DNA from 2 places in the Arthrobacter sp. StoSoilB22 genome. Region 2 is predicted to be linked to the other one. Evidence: predicted binding sites of a transcription regulator. Region 2 holds the regulator's gene; the other holds the start of a gene.
What was found. The regulator LexA, encoded in region 2, represses DNA repair genes until DNA is damaged. The targets are predictions, from matches to a motif close to TCGAACANNTGTTCGA.

Region 1: the regulator LexA is predicted to act here: its motif matches at 2,318-2,333, upstream of ruvA (Holliday junction branch migration protein RuvA).

What each region holds. Positions count from the first base shown of each region.
Region 1 is NZ_AP024652.1:2,536,144-2,539,551, forward strand. It holds gene yajC (preprotein translocase subunit YajC) at 5-388, opposite strand; gene ruvB (Holliday junction branch migration DNA helicase RuvB) at 532-1,608, opposite strand; gene ruvA (Holliday junction branch migration protein RuvA) at 1,601-2,245, opposite strand; gene ruvC (crossover junction endodeoxyribonuclease RuvC) at 2,359-2,937, opposite strand; gene LDN70_RS11795 (YebC/PmpR family DNA-binding transcriptional regulator) at 3,003-3,408, opposite strand, start outside.
Region 2 is NZ_AP024652.1:1,651,703-1,655,110, reverse strand. It holds gene LDN70_RS07855 (histidinol-phosphate transaminase) at 1-923, opposite strand, end outside; gene LDN70_RS07850 (LysM peptidoglycan-binding domain-containing protein) at 1,001-1,360, opposite strand; gene lexA (transcriptional repressor LexA) at 1,708-2,451, shown strand; gene LDN70_RS07840 (ATP-dependent DNA helicase) at 2,516-3,408, opposite strand, start outside.

The DNA.
Region 1 (3,408 bases), 880 kb from region 2:
GGTGCTAGTTGTCCTTCTTGTCCTCTTTGTTGAGGCGCGCGATGGTTTCTTCCGGGGTCTCGACGGCGGCAGGAGCTTCCGTCTGCGCGGCGGTCAGGGATGACGCATCATCCGGAACAACGGGCGCTTCCTCGGGGGTGGTCTCGACCACCTTGGTGACAGCCTGACGGTGAACCGTTGCCTGGTTACCCGGCGAAAGCTCAATCACGACTTTGTTCTCGGCTTCGTCGATGGACACGATGCGGCCAAAGAGACCGAAGCTGGTCATGACGTCAACCCCGGGAGCGAACTTTGACTGCATCTCAGCCTGCTGCTGCTGGGTCTTCTTGTTGCGGCGGAACATCATGAAGACAAAGAGTCCCAACATGACGAACAGCAATATGGTCATTGGATCCACAGGGAAGTTCCGTTCTGTACTTACGTTTTGGTTCACGGCAACGTCCCTGGCAGATCCGCAGAGCGGGCATGGATCAAGGACTCGAACGTGCCGAGCGTCATACCAGTCTAGTGGGAAAAGCTGAACAGAGGGTGTTAACCCACGGTATCCACGCTTTCGGCGTGGTTTTCATCCTCACCAAACAGTGCCAGTGTCTCCTGACCGAACACCCCGGCCGGGACGGCGTAGCCAAGGTGCGTCCAGGCGGACGCCATCGCGATCCGGCCCCGCGGAGTGCGTCCCAAAAGACCCTCACGGACCAGGAACGGCTCAGCCACGGTCTCCACCGTCTCGGGTTCTTCCCCCACGGCGATAGCCAAAGTGGACAATCCCACTGGACCGCCGTTGAACTTGGTGATCAGGGCTTCAAGAACGGACCGGTCAAGCCTGTCCAATCCACGCTCGTCTACTTCATACATATCCAGAGCCGCTGAAGCTGAACGTGCATCAATCTGCTCAATGCCATGAACCAGCGCCCAGTCACGGACACGGCGAAGCAGTCTGTTGGCGATACGTGGCGTTCCCCGGGACCGGCCCGCTATCTCCGTAAAGCCCGCAGAGTTGACCTTCAGGTCCAGTAGGCCCGCGGAGCGCCGCAGGACGAGCTCGAGTTCGGCGACGGAGTAGAACTCAAGGTGCCCGGTGAATCCGAATCGATCCCTCAGAGGCCCCGGAAGAAGCCCAGCTCGGGTTGTTGCGCCCACCAAGGTGAAAGGTGGCAGTTCCAAAGGAATGGCGGTTGCACCAGCGCCCTTGCCCACCACAATGTCCACGCGGAAGTCCTCCATGGCCATGTACAGCATTTCTTCCGCCGGCCTGGACATGCGGTGTATTTCGTCGAGGAAAAGGACCTCCCCCTCCGATAGGGAGGAAAGGATGGCGGCAAGATCTCCCGCGTGCTGGATGGCCGGGCCGCTGCTGATACGCAACGGCGCGTTCATTTCCGCTGCGATGATCATGGCAAGGGTTGTCTTGCCTAGTCCTGGCGGCCCTGACATCAGCACGTGATCGGCGCTGCGGCCACGCATTTTGGATGCCTCGAGTACCAATGCCAGTTGTTTGCGGACCCGATGCTGTCCCACGAAATCGTGCAGGTTCTTGGGCCGGAGTGCGGCTTCAATGACCCGCTCTTCCGGTTCCTCTCCCCCGCTGACGAGTGACTGCTCAGCCACGGCTGCCTACACGATTGCCTGCGCGCGCCCCATCCTGACCCAACCAACGCAGTGTTGCCCGGAGGATTTGGGCCACGTTTCCTGCGTCCACGAGTTCCGGGGAGTCTGCCATGGCTTTGTCGATGCTGCCGTTGGCGTCCTTCTCGGACCAGCCCAAGCTGGTCATGGCTGCGACAACCTGCGGCTTCCATTCGGCGTTTGGGGCAGCGGCGGGCGCAGTGCCTGTGCCGGTCCCGTGGGGAACCAACTTACCGGCGAGCTCAAGGACAATCCGGCCGGCCACCTTGGGACCGATTCCCGGCACCTTGGTAAACGTCTTGCTGTCTCCAGTGTGCGCCGCCACCCGGATGGCCTCCGGTTCATGCACGGCAAGGACGGCCAAGGCCAGACGTGGCCCTACCCCGCTGACGCTGAGCAGGACATCAAAGACTTCCCGTTCGTCGTCGTCGGCGAAGCCGAACAGTGTCAAGGAATCTTCACGGACGATCATGGACGTGAAGAGCTTGGCTTCTGTTCCTGTCTTGAGGTGGCTCAAGGTCTGCGGCGTGGCAAAGACACTCATTCCCGCACCGTTGAGGTCGATGACAGCGGTGGACAAACCAACGTGGGCTACCGTTCCACGGAGAAAACTGATCAAGACCCGGCTCCTGAAATACTGCCTGCTCCGTTGCCGCAATACTGTGTCAACACTGCGGCCAAAGCGGACTATCCGAACATATCTACGAATACCCTAACAAGGCGAGCCGACAATCACCGTGCGCGGCGCGCTTTTGCTTCCGCGTCAGCCCATGCTTTTTGGGCGGGAGTGAGACCGCCCTTACCGTTCGCGCCGATAGCTGAACCCATTCCACTACCTGCGCGCCATGCATGGGTCAGGGCAAGCGCAAGAGCGTCCGCAGCATCAGCAGGCTTCGGTGGAGCATCCAGGCGCAGGATCTTGGTAACGAGCTTGGTCACTGCATCCTTATTGGCCGTGCCGCTGCCTGTTACCGCGGCTTTGACCTCCGACGGTGTGTGCAACGCGACGGGGATGCCACGGCGTGCGGCCGCAGCGATGACGACGCCCGAAGCCTGGGCCACACCCATGACCGTGCTGACGTTCATCTGCGAGAAAACACGCTCGACGGCGACGACGTCCGGCTGATGCAGGTCCAGCCATTCATCAATGGCTTGGGCAATGACCAGCAGGCGCTTATCCAGAGTGAGCTCAGCAGAGGTCCCCACTACCCCAACGGCCACCATGGTGGCCCTGCGGTTCTTTTCAATGTCCACCACACCTATACCGCAACGGGTGAGGCCCGGATCGACTCCCAATACGCGAAGAGTCAAGTCCGGGCCTTTCTGGTGGCTGTGAAGCTGCTAAATGTCAAAATGACGCGCTGCGCCGTGGCCGGCTATTCGGCGTCGAGGGCAGCCTGGACTTCCTCGCTGAGGTCCGCATTGCTGTAGACGTTCTGGACATCGTCAAGATCTTCCAGGGCATCCACGAGTTTCATGAACTTCTTGGCGCCGTCGACATCCAGTTCCACCTGCATGGAGGGAACGAACTCGGCTTCATCTGTCTCGTATTCGATGCCCGCTTCTTTCAGGGCGTCGCGGATGGCCTGAAGATCAGAGGGTTCGGAGTGGATTTCCCAGTTCTCTCCGCTGTCTTTGACTTCTTCGGCTCCGGCATCGAGGACCGCCATCAGGATGTCGTCCTCGCTGAGGCCGTTCTTGGGCAGGACCACAACACCCTTGCGGGCGAAGAGGTAGCTCACGGAACCGGGATCGGCGATGGTGCCGCCGTTGCGGGAGATT
Region 2 (3,408 bases):
TCCGAAGCAGCAGGCTGGAGGCCCATGCGGAGCAGTTCAGTCACAATCCTGTCGCGCTGGACCTTGATGTCCTCGACGTCGGCCATGAGGGCTTCGCGGTGATTCAGCGCAGCGAGGGCCGTTGCCTGCGTCACGGCAGAGAGGTGGTATGGGAGACGGACCAGCCTGATGGCGTCCGTGACTTCCGGGGCTGACGCCATGTATCCGAGCCTGGCGCCCGCCAAAGCGAATGCTTTGCTCATGGTGCGCGAGACGATCAGACGCTCGCGTCCGGGCAACAGGGTCAGGGCGCTCGGCGTGTTGTCGTGTGCGAACTCGTGGTAGGCCTCATCCACGATCACCATGGCCTGGCTGGCTTCGCCGGCCTCGTAAACAGCCTCCACGACGTCCAATCCCAAGCCCGTACCTGTGGGGTTGTTGGGCGAGCACAGGAAAACGATGTTGGCGCCCGTTTCCCGGACCTGAGCAGCGGCCGATTCGGCGTCCAGCCCGTAGTCGTCCGCGCGGACTCCGCGGACATACTCGGTGTCAGTGCCACTCGCGAGCAGGGGGTACATGGAGTACGTGGGAGGAAAGCCCAATGCCTTGCGGCCGGGTCCACCAAAGGCTTGGAGGATCTGCTGCAGGACCTCGTTGGATCCGTTGGCCGCCCAGATGTTGTCCGGGGAAAGCCCGTGGCCAAGGTACTCGGCCAAGGCTTCACGAAGTTCGGTGAACTCCCGGTCCGGATAGCGGTTCAGCCCGGTGGCCGCAGCGGCCACGGCCTCAGTGATGGCGGCTTGGACATCTGCGGGGACGCCATGAGTGTTTTCGTTGACGTTGAGCAGGATCGGGACATCGAGCTGCGGTGCGCCATAGGGGCTCAATCCACGCAGGTTGGTCCGAAGGGGAAGTCGGTCAAGTCGCTCAAGCTGGTCACTCACCAACCCAGTTTAAGGGGCGGCCGGGACTGCCGACTAACTGTGACGCCCGACCCTTGATTTCTGCGGGTGCCGAGGGATCAGTTTGCAGGGACGAACAGCTGCTGGCCGGGCAGGATGCGGCCGCCCCGGAGGTCGTTGAGCTGGATGATCTCGGCGATGACGTCGCGGGGGTCACGCTCGGGAGCGGCAGCGCCGGCGATGCCCCAGAGGGACTGACCTGGCTGGACTGTAACAGTGACGGCAACAGGCGGACGCAGTTGGGACTGCGAGTCGGCTGCCTTGGCCGGGGAGTTGATAAATCCGGCAAGACTCAGCAACGCTGCAACCAACAGCATGGCCGGGATGCCGAAGAAGACGATCCGTCCCCTTCGGGTCAGGCGCAGGCGAGCGGGTGCCTGGGTAGTACGGAAATCAGCGAACGTAGTGACTGCGGACATGAGCTGAGCCCTTCTGAGCTATTGCCACGCTCCGGGATGCCCGGTGCCTGGCTGCCAATTCTTTGTGTTCCCCTGGGCCTGCCCCGGATGTTCGAACGCTTTGTTCGAACATCCAGCTTCAGCATCAGGTTTATAGAACACATATTCGAACCTTGCTATGACATTTTTAGCACTTATCAACGAACGGTGTCGAGACTCGCTAGAACAAATGTTTGATAAACGCCTGTGCCTGCCCTACGTTTGAGTGAAGAAGCAGCACTGTTTCAGTGGAACAGGAGGGTCTGACATTTTTGCAGACCTGACACCCCTGGCCCTCATCAGGGCGGAATGGAAAGGCATTGGCGAACATGGCAGCGAAAGCCACAGGCGGAGGGGCACCCCTGCGGAGCCAACAGCCTCAAAAGAGTCCCAAAAGCCTGACCGTCCGGCAGAAAAAGATCCTGGAGACCATCCAGAGGTCAGTCAATGACAACGGCTACCCTCCCAGCATGCGCGAAATCGGCGACACCGTGGGTCTGGCCAGTTTGTCCAGCGTCACGCACCAGTTGTCCCAATTGGAGAAGCTCGGCTACCTCCGCCGGGACCCCAAGCGTCCCCGCGCCATGGAAGTGCTGATGCCCCTAACCCTTGATGGCGGGCCCATCCCCGGTGTGGACGCTCCGACCACCCTTCGCAGCGCCGGTGGCCTGGCCGTCACCGAGCTAGCCAGCGCCAGTGATACCGCCATGGTCCCCTTGGTGGGGCGCATCGCGGCAGGTGGACCGATCCTGGCTGACCAGACGGTGGAAGACGTGCTTGCACTCCCACGGCAACTCGTGGGGCATGGCGAACTGTTCATGCTGAAGGTGGCCGGCGATTCCATGATCGATGCTGCTATCTGTGACGGCGACTGGGTGGTGGTCCGGCGACAGAATGATGCCATCAACGGCGACATCGTTGCCGCCCTGCTGGATGATGAAGCAACCGTGAAGACTTTCCGGCAGCGGGACGGTCACACGTGGCTGCTCCCCCAAAACACCCAGTACGAGCCCATCCTCGGAGATCAGGCCACCATCATGGGCAAGGTCGTCTCGGTACTGCGCTCTCTTTAAGCGCTCACGCCCTTTAAACGCAGCTTCCCGTGGACACCAGCAGGTGTTCACGGGAAGCTGTGCATTACGGGGCTTTAGCCGAGCCCAGACGTTCCAGAACGCCTCGAACCACCGACCGGTCCGTGGTGGCCCAGAACGGCGGCAGGGCGGCACGTAGAAAGCCCCCGTAGCGCTCGGTCGAAAGCCTGGAGTCGAGTACCGCGACCACCCCTTTGTCTCCCGTCGAGCGGATCAGTCGGCCAGCGCCCTGCGCCAGCCGAATGGCAGCGTGCGTGGCTGACACGGCCATGAAACCGTTCCCGCCCGATTGGGCAACCGCCCGGGAACGGGCAGTCATCAGGGGATCGTCAGGACGTGGGAAGGGAATGCGGTCAATAACCACCAGTCGGCATGAGCCACCCGGAACGTCTACCCCCTGCCACAGGGACATGGTTCCGAAGAGGCACGTATCTGGCTCGTCCGCGAATTGCTTCACCAGGGCCGCCATGGTGGATTCTCCCTGACAGAGAATGTCCACATCCAGCCGGAGCCGCATGGCATCGGCGGCTTCTTCGGCAGCACGCCGCGAGGAGAACAGGCAAAGCGCTCCGCCCCCGGACGCCCGGATGAGGTCTTCCAATTCGTCCAGCGCCTCCGGCGAAGTACCGCGGCCCGGTTTGGGCAGGTGCTTTGCCACGTATAGAACACCCTGTTTGGGATAGTCGAAGGGCGATCCCACATCAATGCCCGTCCAGCTCGGCGCGCCGTCTCCAATCAGGCCAAGACCACCCGCGGCGGGCTCGAAGGCCGAGCCGATGGCCAGGGTCGCAGAGGTCAGCACCACAGTATGGCCGGCAAAGAGCCCCTCTCGAAGCCGCCCCGCCACACTGAGCGGGGCAATATTAATCAATGCAGGAGCTGTCTCGTCCGGCGGAGAATATCCCTGCTGGGGGTCGAACGTGCTGTTCCGCGAGAACC